Linked DNA regions of Longimicrobium sp.. The protein of the gene in region 1 interacts with the protein of each later gene in a pairwise test. Links are inferred from orthologs where the notes say so. Each region holds a gene or a part of one and is shown on either strand. Other genes may lie near its edges.

Region 1 (6,499 bases):
TGACGGGGGCGGGAGCGCTGGTGTTGGCGATGCACGCCGCCGCGCTGATCGGGCTGGGGCGGCTGGAGCGCGGCGGAATGCGGTGGATGGACCGCGCAGCGGGGCTGACGGCCCGCGACCGGCTGCTGGGGCGCTGGGCCGCGGCGTTCGGGATGGGGCTGCCGCTGGCGGCATGCGTGGGGATCACCTGGGGATTGATCGTGCCCGATTCGAGTGGATGGATGTGGCTGCTGGCCGCGGCGGCGAGCGCGGCGGTGGGCTCGGCGGCGTCGCTGGCCGCGGCGGGGCGATGATGCGCGACCGATCTGCGCCGCTGGCCGTGGACGGGCTGCGGAAAGCGTATCGCAAGCGCGACGTGCTCGACGGCGTGACCTTCGCGCTTCAGCCGGGCGAGGCGGTGGCGCTGCTGGGGAGCAACGGCGCGGGAAAGAGCACGCTCCTGGGGTGCATCACCGGCGACCGGCTGCCGGACCGCGGCACGGTGCGGTTGTGCGGGCACGACCCCTTCACGGACCTCGCCGCCGCGGCGCAGGGTATGGGATTCGTCCCCGAGCAGCCGTTCCTGTACCCGGAGCTGACCGTGGGCGAGATGCTGCAGTTCGTGGCGGCGGCGCGCCGGATGGATGCGGGCGACGCCGGCAGGGAATCGGCACGGCTGCTGGAACTGCTCGGATTGGCGGGCGCGGAATCCACGCTGTGCCGCGAGCTGTCGCAGGGGATGGGGCGCAAGACGGCGATCATCGCCGCGCTGCTGCACGGCCCCAGGGCGATCCTGCTGGACGAGGCGCTGAACGGACTGGACCGCACCTCCGCCAAGCGGCTGACCACGGAGTTGGACGCTCGCCGCGCCGAGGGAGCCGCCGTGCTGCTGAGCAGCCACGACTTGGACTTCGTCGGCGCATGGTGCAGCCGGGGCCTGATGCTTCAGCCGGGAGCGCAGTGGCGGATGCTGGAAGGCGAGGACTGGGCGGCCTGGCGCCGCTCACCGTCGCTGGACGGAACCGTCGCCCGGCCGCGCTGACACCGGGTCGAGGTGTGGGCAGGCAGGCCCGGTGCTCGGGCGGGCGCCCCCCATCCCCAACCCTTCCCCCGCAAACTGCGCGGGGGAAGGGAGCGAGTCGAGTGCGCGTGGCCAGCCGGAGCGCACTCGAATTCTCCTCTCCCCCATGGGGTTTATGGGGGAGAGGCCGGGAGAGGGGGGCGGCCTGGGCATGCGCCGAACCAGCCGAAGCGCAATTCAGGTCTCCCCCTCCCCTGCGCAGCGGGGGACGGGGGCCGGGGGGAGGGGGCTCCCGCGGCACGCGAGGCAGCCAGTCGAACCCGGACCGAAGTTCCCCTCTCTCCCGCGCAGTTTGCGGGGGAGAGGCCGGGAGAGGGGGCGGCCACGGAATGCGCCGACCCAGCCGTATCCGGTGTGAAGTTCTCCCCTCTCCCGGCGCAGTTTGCCGGGGGAGGGGCCCGGGGAGGGGCCACCCCGCCCGAATGCGCCGACACCAGCCCAGAACGGGCTGTCGAAATCTCACTTACGACGGGAGCAGTACCCGATGACCAGACGTACCCTGACCCTCACGATCTTCGCCCTGGTGGCGTTCGCATCCGCCGCGTGCACCGGCTTCAAGCGTCCCGAGATCGAGCTGGAGAACGTGGAGATCGGCAGCCTTGGCCTTACGGGCGGAACGGTGCTGGTGAACGTCCGCGTGACCAACCCCAACCCCATCGGCGTGCGCGCCGAAGACCTGCGCTACGAGCTTTTCATCCGCGCGCCGCGCGACAGCGCCAACGAAAACGCCTGGCAGCGGATGAGCAGCGGCACCTACAGCGAGCGCATCGAGGTGGGCGCGCGCCAGACGCGTACCGTGCAGGTGCCCGTCGACTTCCGCTACTCCGAGCTGGGCGACGCCTTCCGCTCGGTGCTGCGGTCCGGGCAGATCAGCTACCGCGCCAACGGCACGGTGCGGGTGCGCGCGGCCGGAAGCAGCCGCGAGGTGCCCTTCCGCAAGACGGGCTCGGTGATGGTTCTCGGGGGCCGATGACCATCGTCCGGCTGCAGAACGCGGGCAAGCAGTACGGCGACCGCTGGGTTTTCCGCAACGTCTCGTTCACCGTCGCCGAGCGCGAGCGGTGGGGCATCGTCGGGCGCAACGGAGTCGGGAAGACCACGCTTTTCCGCACGATGACGGGTGAAGAGGAAACCACCGAGGGCGAAGTGTGGCGCCATCCCGGCCTGCGCTTCACACTGCTCAAGCAGAACCGCGGCGAGCAGAGCGCCGCCACGGTGAACGAGGCCGCGCTGGAGCCCTTCGCCGACCTGGTGGAGATGGAGCGGCGCATCGCGGGCGAGCTGGAGCAACTGGGCGCCGAGCCCGACCCGGCCGAGGCGAGCCGCCTGCTGAAGTCGTACGACAGGCACGTCGAGGAATTCCGGCGCCGCGGCGGCTACGAGATGCGCTCCCGCGCCGACGCCACCCTCGAGGGGCTGGGCTTTCCGCAGGACACGTGGGAAAAGCCGATCCGCGCCCTGTCCGGCGGCGAGCTGGGCCGCCTTCGCCTGGCGCAGACGCTTCTCGCCCAGCCTGACGTCCTGTTCCTGGACGAGCCCACCAACCACCTGGACCTGCGCTCCACCGAGTGGCTGGAAGAGTTCCTGCGCGGCTATCCGGGGACGGTGATGGTGGTTTCCCACGACCGCGTGTTCCTTGAACGGCTCGCGGACCACGTCCTGCACCTGGAAGAGCAGACGGCCTACCCGTACACCGGCGGCTACGAGAGCTTCCTGGACCAGCGCGAGGCCCGGCGCGAGCTGCAGCGGAAGCAGTTCGAGCAGCAGCAGGCGCACATCGCCCGGACCGAGGCATTCATCCAGAAGTTCATCGCCGGCACGCGAACCAAGCAGGCCAAGAGCCGCCGCACGCTCCTCGGCCGCCTGGAGCGCGTGGCCGCGGTGGGGCGCGACGAAAAGGCGATGGGGCTGCAGTTCGCGTCGGGCGGGCGCAGCGGCGGGGTGGTGATGAGGGTGGACGGCGTGCAGTGCGCATATGGTGAGCGCGTGCTGTTCTCGCCGTTCAGCGCGGAGGTCTCCCGGGCGGAGCGGATCGCGCTCGTCGGCCCGAATGGCTGCGGCAAGTCGACGCTGATGCGCGTGCTGGCGGGCGTCGCGCCGCCGGAGCGCGGCTCGGTGACGATGGGCACAGGGGTGCGGCCGGCATACTACCGCCAGGACTTCACGCACCTGAACCCCGACAGGAAGATCCGCGAAGAGGTGGCGGAAGCGGCGCCGTCGCTCAGCTTTACCGAACTGCGCAGCCACCTGGGCCGCTTCCTGTTCTCGGGAGATGAGCAGGAGGCGCGCGTGGGCGACCTGTCCGGCGGCGAGCAGGCCCGGGTGGCGCTCGCCAAGATCACGCTGCAGAAGGCCAACCTGCTGCTGCTCGACGAACCCACCAACCACCTGGACATCGAGAGCCGCGAGGTCTTGGAAGAGGCGCTGGAGGGATACGAGGGCACGGTGATCCTCATTTCGCACGACCGCGCGATGCTCTCGTCCATTTCCACCCGCGTGTGGGCGTACGAGGACGGGCGCTTCGTCGACTACCCGGGCACCTTCGACGAGTGGCTGGAGTGGAGTGCGCGCCGCAAGTCCGAATCGGCGGCCACGGCGACGCTCGCCCGCGCCGCCGAGCCGAAGGGAGCATCCGCGGGCTCGCCGTCCGCGGGCGGCGCGATGTCGAAGAACGAGATCCGCCGCCGCGAGCGCGAGATGCAGAAGCTGGAGGCGCGCATCGCCGAGATCGAGGAACGCGTGGGCGAGATCGAGAGGGCCCTGGGCGACCCCGCCCTGTACGCCGCCGGCGCCGACCCGTCGCGACCCCAGACCCTCGCCGCCGAGCGCGACCGCCTGACCGCCGAGCTGGCCGAAAGCTACGCCGCATGGGAAAAGGTTGGCGAAGAGCTGGCCGGCGTGTAGATTTGCGGATCGTACGGTCTGGACGCGAGGGGGAAGACATGGGTGGATCGGTTCTGGACGAGGTGCTGTTCGTAACGCACATGACGGAAGACGAGTTCCGGCTGGAACTCGCAATCATGCTCTACGAACGCGAGAAAGTCTCGATGGGCTGGGCGGCTGACTCTTCCGGGGTCGGGCGAGTGACGTTCCAGCACCTGCTCGCGAGCCGCGGCGTCGCCATCCCGTATGACGCCGCGTATGAGCAGGATCTTGCCGCGATCCGGGCGTACGAGCAGGGCGCGTGATCATCGTCCGATCGCAACTTGGCCGATTGTGACCCGGGAGGAGTGATGAACGTTGCGGTTCCGGACGATCTCGTCCGATCGGCAGGGATGACAGAGTCAGACTTGGTCGTCGAGATGGCGCTTCTGCTCTACCAGCAGGAGCGGCTGACCATCGAGCAGGCCGCCAGGTTCGGCCGGATGGATCGCATGGCGTTCATGCACCTACTGGCGAATCGCGACATCCCGCTAACCCTGGATGTCGACGATTTTGAACAGGACATCGCGACGTTGCGGCGGCTGGGCCGGTTGTGATCGTCGTCAGCGATTCGTCCACGCTGATCGCCATGGGGTCGGTGGGCCGGATCTCACTCTTGGCCACTCTCTACGGAGAGGTACTCGTTCCGCAGGCGGTCTGGAGCGAGGTGGTGAGAGATGGCCGCCCCGGTGCTCGCGAGGTTGCGTCTGCAACGTGGATCCGAGCCGTTCCCGTCGTGAATCGCCTATGCGTGGCGGAGTTACTGAAGCAGGTTGGTCCTGGGGAGGCGGAGGCGATCAGCCTAGCCCAGGAAAGCCATGCCGAAGTTCTCCTCATTGACGAGCGCCGTGCTCGTAGAATCGCTATAGATCTCGGCCTCCCAATTACCGGAGTACTAGGCGTTCTACTTGAAGCGAAGCAGAAAGGATTGATTCCAGCGCTCAAGCCGGTGCTGGATGAGATGACCAGTACGGTCGCGTTCCGAATCAAACGTAGGCTGTACGAGGCCGCGCTTCGCGACGCGGGCGAACTCTGAGCAGTGCCCGCTGGCCCCTCCGCTCGCCGCCATCTATCTTCCCGCCACTCACAAGCCTTATCGCCGCCGCAGGCTCCGTCGCCCGGCGGCGGCTGTCGTCCTGGTAGATGCTGATGCGTGCTCGTTCGCTGATCGTTCCTCTTCTTTTCCTTCCGGCCGCGCTCCCGGCGCAGGCCCGGACCGTTCCCCTCGACACGGTGCAGGTGACGGCGGCGTCTCGCGCCGCGGCTGAGCTGGTGGCCGCCACGCGTGGTGTGGAGGTGATTACCGCCGAGCAGATCCGCGCGCTCCCCGCCCGCACCGTCGCCGACGTGCTGGAGTGGGCGCTGGCCGTGGACGTGATGCCGCGCTCCCCCGCGCTGGCCGACGTGGCCGTGCGCGGCGGCACCTTCGAGCAGGTGCTGGTGATGGTGGATGGAGTTCGAGCCAGCGATGCGCAGACCGGCCACTTCGACCTCAACCTCACGGTGCCGCTGGACCAGGTGGAGCGCATCGAGATCGTCCGTGGGCCGGCGTCGGCGTTGTACGGCGCGGATGCGGTGGGCGGGCTGATCCACGTCGTTACGCGGCGCGAGGGCGCGGGTGCCCGGGCGCGCGCGCAGGCGGGATCGTGGGACACGCGCTCGGCCGCGCTCTCGTACGCGACGCACGTCGGCCGGGTGCGGGCGGACGTGGGCGGCGAGTGGCAGCGGTCGGACGGGCATCGCGCGGGGACGGACTACGAGGTGGGCAGCGGGCGCCTGGCGCTCTCGATGCCGGTGGGCCAATGGACGGTGAACGCCGACGCGGGGCACGCGGCGCGCGACTTTGGCGCGGACGGTTTCTACGGCCCGTTCCCATCGTACGAGGAGACGCGCACCACGACGGGAACGCTGGCCCTGCGCGCGGCTCCCGAGGCGCGGTTCGCGGTTGAGCCCACGCTGAGCGTGCGGCGGCACGCCGACGACTTCGTCCTGCGGCGCGCCGACCCGTCGTTCTACCGCAACCAGCACACGAACCTGCGCTGGGGCGGCGAGGTGATGGCGCGCTGGCGGATGCCCCGTGGGCTGCGGCTGGCTGGGGGCGCCGAGTGGTTCAGCGACGAACTGGAAAGCGCACGCCTGGGTGACCGCGCGGAGCAGCGGGCCGCTGCGCTGGTGGAGGCCGCGGCTGGTCGCGGGGGACGGTTTTCCGCCACGGCGGGGATGCGCGCGGACTGGCACGAGCGCTACGGGACGGAGTGGTCGCCGTCAGCCGCCGCGGCGTGGTGGCCCTCGGAGGGAGTGCGGCTCCGCGCATCGGCAGGACGGGCCTTCCGCGCCCCTACGTGGACGGAGCGGTACTACCAGGATCCCGCGAACGTGGGCGATCCGAACCTGAAGCCTGAGCAGTCGTGGAGCGCCGAGGTGGGCGCCAGCGCGTTCGTGGCTCGCGGCGTGCGGCTGGGACTCGCGGGCTTCGTCCGCCATTCGGACCAGCTGATCGACTGGGCCAAGCCCGAC
Region 2 (4,625 bases), on another replicon or contig:
GAGCGGCGACGATGAGGGCACGGAGCTACTGGTTCCCGCCGACGAAGCGCGCACCGTCGCATTCTCGTAAGCCGCTGACGCCCGGTCAGCCCGTCGGGGCGGAGAGGAGCTTGGGGGCGGGGGCCATCAGGGTGCGCGGGTTGGCGTAGGCGCGCTCCTGCAGTTCGGGGATGGTGGCGCCTGACACCAGGAACTTGCCCGTGCCCTCCACGATGCGGCGGCGCAGCAACTCGGCTTGCTCGGGCGACATCTCGCCGGCATCCAGCCGCTCGCGCACCAGATCCAGCACCGGCAGGCTCTCGGCGGCCTGCCGATATCGCTGCGCGGCGGGCAGTGCGCGGAAGAACACCACGCGGTCCCACACCGAGACGATCAGCTCACGCACGGCGGCGATCACCGGTGCGGCGCCCATCAGCTCGAACGTCTTGTCGCTCCCCGAATCGCACCCCACCACGCTCAGGCCGTTCGGCTGCGCGCCGTGAAGGGTGGCGCAGGCGCCGTACAGCAGCTCCAGGCTGTCCAGCAGCGTCGCCAGGCGCGCGGGGGTAGAGAACCGCCGCGGCGCCTCGATCACCTGGACAACGAGCAGCGCCTGCCCGCCCGCCTCGTCTGCACGCCGAAGCGCGTCGAGCACGGGAATTCCGCCCTGCCCCAGCAGCCCTGAGAAGGCGGGCAGATGCTGCGTGGCGAAACGCACCCGCTCCGCGAACGAAAACGCCTCCTGCGCCCGGTTCTCCGCCGCGATCAGGAGCGACCAGGTGTCCGCCTGCTCCAGCGCCGTCACGCCCAGCGCCTCGGCCACCAGCCGGCCGGGACGGGTGAAGCGGCTGGCGCGCAGCCCGTAGTCGCGCAAAGCTCCTAGCAGGCGAGTCAGCAGCTCGCCCGGAACGGGCTCGCGCCGGTATCCCAGCCGCGCCACCTCCACCAGCGGCAGCTCCAGCCCGCTTTCGGACAACGCGCGCACCACCTGGTCTACTCCGTTGATCAGATCGGCTTTGCGCATGGACGAACCGCGTCGGGAAGGGGATGCAGGGGAGCCCTGAGAACGTACCGGGAAGTGCGAAAGTGCGAAAGTGCGAAAGTGCGAAAGTGCGAAAGTGCGAAAGTGCGAAAGTGCGAAAGTGCGTGAGTGCGTGAGTGCGTGAGTGCGCTTTCCACTCTCTTCCTCTCTCCCGTTCCTCCTCCCGTGCCCGCCGTGTGGGGCCCGCTCGTAGTTGTCTCTCCGTTGTCCTCTGCGGCTCTGCGGCTCTGCGTGAGGCATTCCGTTGTCCCTCTCCGCGTCCTCCGCGCCTCCGCGTGAGATGACCCGTACGCGGCCCACGCCGTGCGTACAGCCAAGCGTCCGCGCACGAGGTAGCGGGTTGCCGGGACGCGGCTTAAGTTGTCGGCGCTGCGCCCTCCGCCCCGAGCGGCGGAAGGGCTTACGGGCGCATCCGGCGGCGTGCGCCACCACGAGGGTGTACCATGGCAGATCTTCGCGAGTTCACAGGCCCCAATGCGGCCTACGTGCTCGAACAGTTCGAGCGTTTTCAGAGCGACCCCCAGTCCGTGGACGAGGGGCTGCGCGGCTGGTTTGCGTCCATCGACCCCGCCCAGCTGCGGGAGATCGAAGCGCCCACCCAGGCCGGGGCAGCCGCGCAGGCGCCCGCCCAGGCCGATCTTACCAAGGCGTTCGCCGCGCGCACCCTGGCGCGCTCCATCCGGGCCCGCGGCCACACCGGCGCCCGGCTGAACCCGCTGGGCCCCGGCGCCGGCCCCGACCCCGTCCTGGACGCGTCCACGCACGGCCTGACCGACGACGACCTGGCGGCGCTTCCCGCATCGGTGGTGTTCGGCCACCTGCCGGAGTCGCCCAACGCCCTGGCCGAAGTGCAGCGCCTGCGCGACACCTACGCCGGCACCATCGGGTGGGAGTTCCTTCACCTTCCCAACCCCGACGAGCGCACCTGGATCCGCGAAGCCATCGAGTCGCGCCGCTACACCCAGCCGCTCCCCGCGGAACGCAAGCGCGCGCTGCTGGACCGGCTGTCGCAGGTGGAAGGTTTCGAGAAGTTCCTTCACCGCGCCTTCTTCGGGCAGAAGCGTTTTTCCATCGAGGGAACCGACCTGATGGTTCCCATGCTGGACGAAATCGTGTCCGAGGCGGCGCGCGCGGGCGCCGGTGACGTGATGATCGGCATGGCGCACCGTGGCCGGCTGAACGTGCTGACGCACGTGCTGAACAAGCCGTACGCCATGATGCTGTCGGGCTTCGCGAGCGCGCAGGCCGCCCCCGCGCTCGACGCGTACCAGAACAGCGACGAGCCCTCGGGCGACGTGAAGTACCACATGGGGTGGACGGACGAGCGCCAGGTGGACGGCCACACCGTCCGCGTGTCGCTCTCGCCCAACCCCAGCCACCTGGAGTTCGTTGACCCCATCGTGGTGGGGATGGCGCGCGCGGCGCAGGACGACACCTCGGCCCCGGGCGTGCCCGCCATCGACCACGGCAGGGCGGTGGCCGTGCTCATCCATGGCGACGCCGCGTTCCCTGGCCAGGGGGTGGTGCCCGAGACCCTGAACATGCAGTCGCTGCCCGGCTACACGGTGGGCGGCACCATCCACCTGATCGCCAACAACCAGGTGGGCTTCACCACCGACCCGCAGCAGGGCCGCAGCACCCGCTACGCCAGCGACCTGGCCAAGGGGTTCGAGATTCCCGTCGTGCACGTGAACGCCGACGACGCAGAGGCCTGCCTGGGCGTCGCGCGCTTCGCGCTGGCGTACCGCGCGCGGTGGGGCAAGGACATCGTCATCGACCTGGTGGGCTACCGCCGCTGGGGGCACAACGAGGGCGACGAGCCGCTGTTCACGCAGCCCGTGATGTACGGGGTGATCAAGGACCACCCCACCGCCCGCGAGACGTTCGCCGCCCGCCTGGTGGAAGAGGGCGTGCTGACGCGCGAAGAGGCCGACGCCTCGCTGAAGCGCGTGCTCGACGAGCTTTCGCGCACGCTCGAGGGGCTGGGCGGGGACGCCGGCGCGCACGGGCACGAGACGCCCTCGCCCAACGGGCGCCAGGGCCCGCGTGAGACCGCGGTGCCGCGCGACCGGCTGCTGGAGTTGAACGCGGGGCTCGTCGGCCGTCCCGAGGGCTTCCAGGGCAACTCGCGCCTGGAGAAGGTGCTGCAGAAGCGCGCCGAGGCGGCGAGCGGCGAGCCGGTGATCGACTGGGGGCACGCCGAGGCGCTGGCGTTCGCGTCGCTGCTGGCCGAGGGCGTCCCCGTGCGCATGACGGGGCAGGACGTGGAGCGCGGAACCTTCAGCCATCGCCACGCGGTGCTGCGCGACGCGCGCACGGGCGAGCGGATGAACGTGTTCCACCTGCTGCCGCAGGCGCGGGCCTCGTTCGAAATCCACAACTCGCCGCTCTCCGAGATGGCCGTGGTGGGCTTCGAGTACGGCTACAGCGTGGGGCACCCGCAGGCGCTGGTGCTGTGGGAAGCGCAGTTCGGCGACTTCGTGAACGGCGCGCAGGTGATGATCGACCAGTACCTGGCCGCCTCGTACCAGAAGTGGCAGCAGCGGACGGGGTTGGTGCTGCTGCTGCCGCACGGCTACGAGGGCCAGGGGCCGGAGCACAGCAGCGCGCGGCTGGAGCGGTTCCTTCAGCTCTGTGCCGAGAACAACATGCGCGTGGCCAACTGCACCACGTCCGCCAACTACTTCCACCTGCTGCGCCGGCAGGCGGCGCTGCTGGATTCGGAGCCGCGGCCGCTGGTGGTGATGAGCCCCAAGAGCCTGCTGCGGCACGCGCTGGCGTCGTCCACCATCGACCAGCTGGCGACGGGCACCTTTCAGCCGGTGATTCCCGACGCCTCCGCCGCGGACCGCGCGGAGTCCATCACCCGCCTGGTGCTGTGCTCGGGCAAGGTGTACGTGGACCTGGTCGGCGGTACGGAAGACCAGCGCAAGGAGCGCGCTGCGGTGGAAGGCATCGAGCGCGTGGCCATCGCCCGCGTGGAGGAGCTGTATCCCTTCCCGGGGCACGAGCTCACCGAGGTGGTCGCCGGCTATCCCAACCTGCACGAAGTCGTCTGGGTGCAGGAAGAGCCGCGCAACATGGGCGCCTGGAACTACATGGCGCCTCGCCTGCAATCCCTGCTGGGCGAGCTGCCGCTGCGATACGAGGGGCGCCCCGACCGCGCCAGCCCTGCCGAGGGCTACATGCACCGGCACCTGGCCGAGCAGCACCGCCTGGTCTTCGCCGCCCTTTCCGGCGCGCCGTCCTTGGACGCCGCCGAAGCGATGGCGGAGTCGGTGGGAGCCGGCCGGATGGTCGCGGAGCTGATCGGAAAGCGTAAGCTGGGGGAAGGCTGATGGAGCTAACATCTGCTGCGGAGCAACAGCATGGCCGTTGAAATCCGGGTGCCGCCTCTGGGCGAGTCCGTCGTAGAGGCGACGGTGGGCCGGTGGACCAAGAAGGAAGGGGATCGCGTCGAAAAGGACGAGATCCTGGTGGAGCTGGAGACTGACAAGATCACCGTCGAGGTGGCGGCGCAGGCGGCCGGCGTCATCGAGAAGATCGTGAAAGCCGAGGGCGATACGGTGAGCGTCAACGAGCTGCTTGGCTCGTTGTCTGCCGC

What was found.
Region 2: the proteins of VIB55_RS25030 (region 1) and VIB55_RS03465 interact in binary tests that used the Escherichia coli proteins (3 or more experiments, as listed by UniProt). The link is inferred for Longimicrobium sp. from one-to-one orthologs.

Annotation. Positions count from the first base shown.
Region 1 is NZ_DATBNB010000897.1:470-6,968, forward strand. What follows is about bases 1,505-4,496. They hold VIB55_RS25030 (ABC-F family ATP-binding cassette domain-containing protein), read left to right. Parts: upstream 1,505-2,029; coding sequence 2,030-3,964; downstream 3,965-4,496. Other genes in these bases: VIB55_RS25025 (LEA type 2 family protein), read left to right, coding at 1,545-2,033; VIB55_RS25035 (UPF0175 family protein), read left to right, coding at 4,003-4,248; VIB55_RS25040 (UPF0175 family protein), read left to right, coding at 4,294-4,496. Outside these bases: VIB55_RS25020 (ATP-binding cassette domain-containing protein), read left to right, coding at 293-1,021; more of VIB55_RS25040, read left to right, coding at 4,497-4,539; VIB55_RS25045 (DUF3368 domain-containing protein), read left to right, coding at 4,536-5,018; VIB55_RS25050 (TonB-dependent receptor plug domain-containing protein), read left to right, coding at 5,132-6,499. UniProt on the Escherichia coli protein: Genetic data indicate it may be involved in ribosome assembly or function.
Region 2 is NZ_DATBNB010000131.1:68-4,692, reverse strand. Bases 1,095-4,559 are described here. They hold VIB55_RS03465 (2-oxoglutarate dehydrogenase E1 component), read left to right. Parts: upstream 1,095-1,464; coding sequence 1,465-4,359; downstream 4,360-4,559. In the rest of the region: VIB55_RS03475 (helix-turn-helix transcriptional regulator), read left to right, coding at 1-70; VIB55_RS03470 (hypothetical protein), read right to left, coding at 86-1,003. UniProt on the Escherichia coli protein: E1 component of the 2-oxoglutarate dehydrogenase (OGDH) complex which catalyzes the decarboxylation of 2-oxoglutarate, the first step in the conversion of 2-oxoglutarate to succinyl-CoA and CO(2).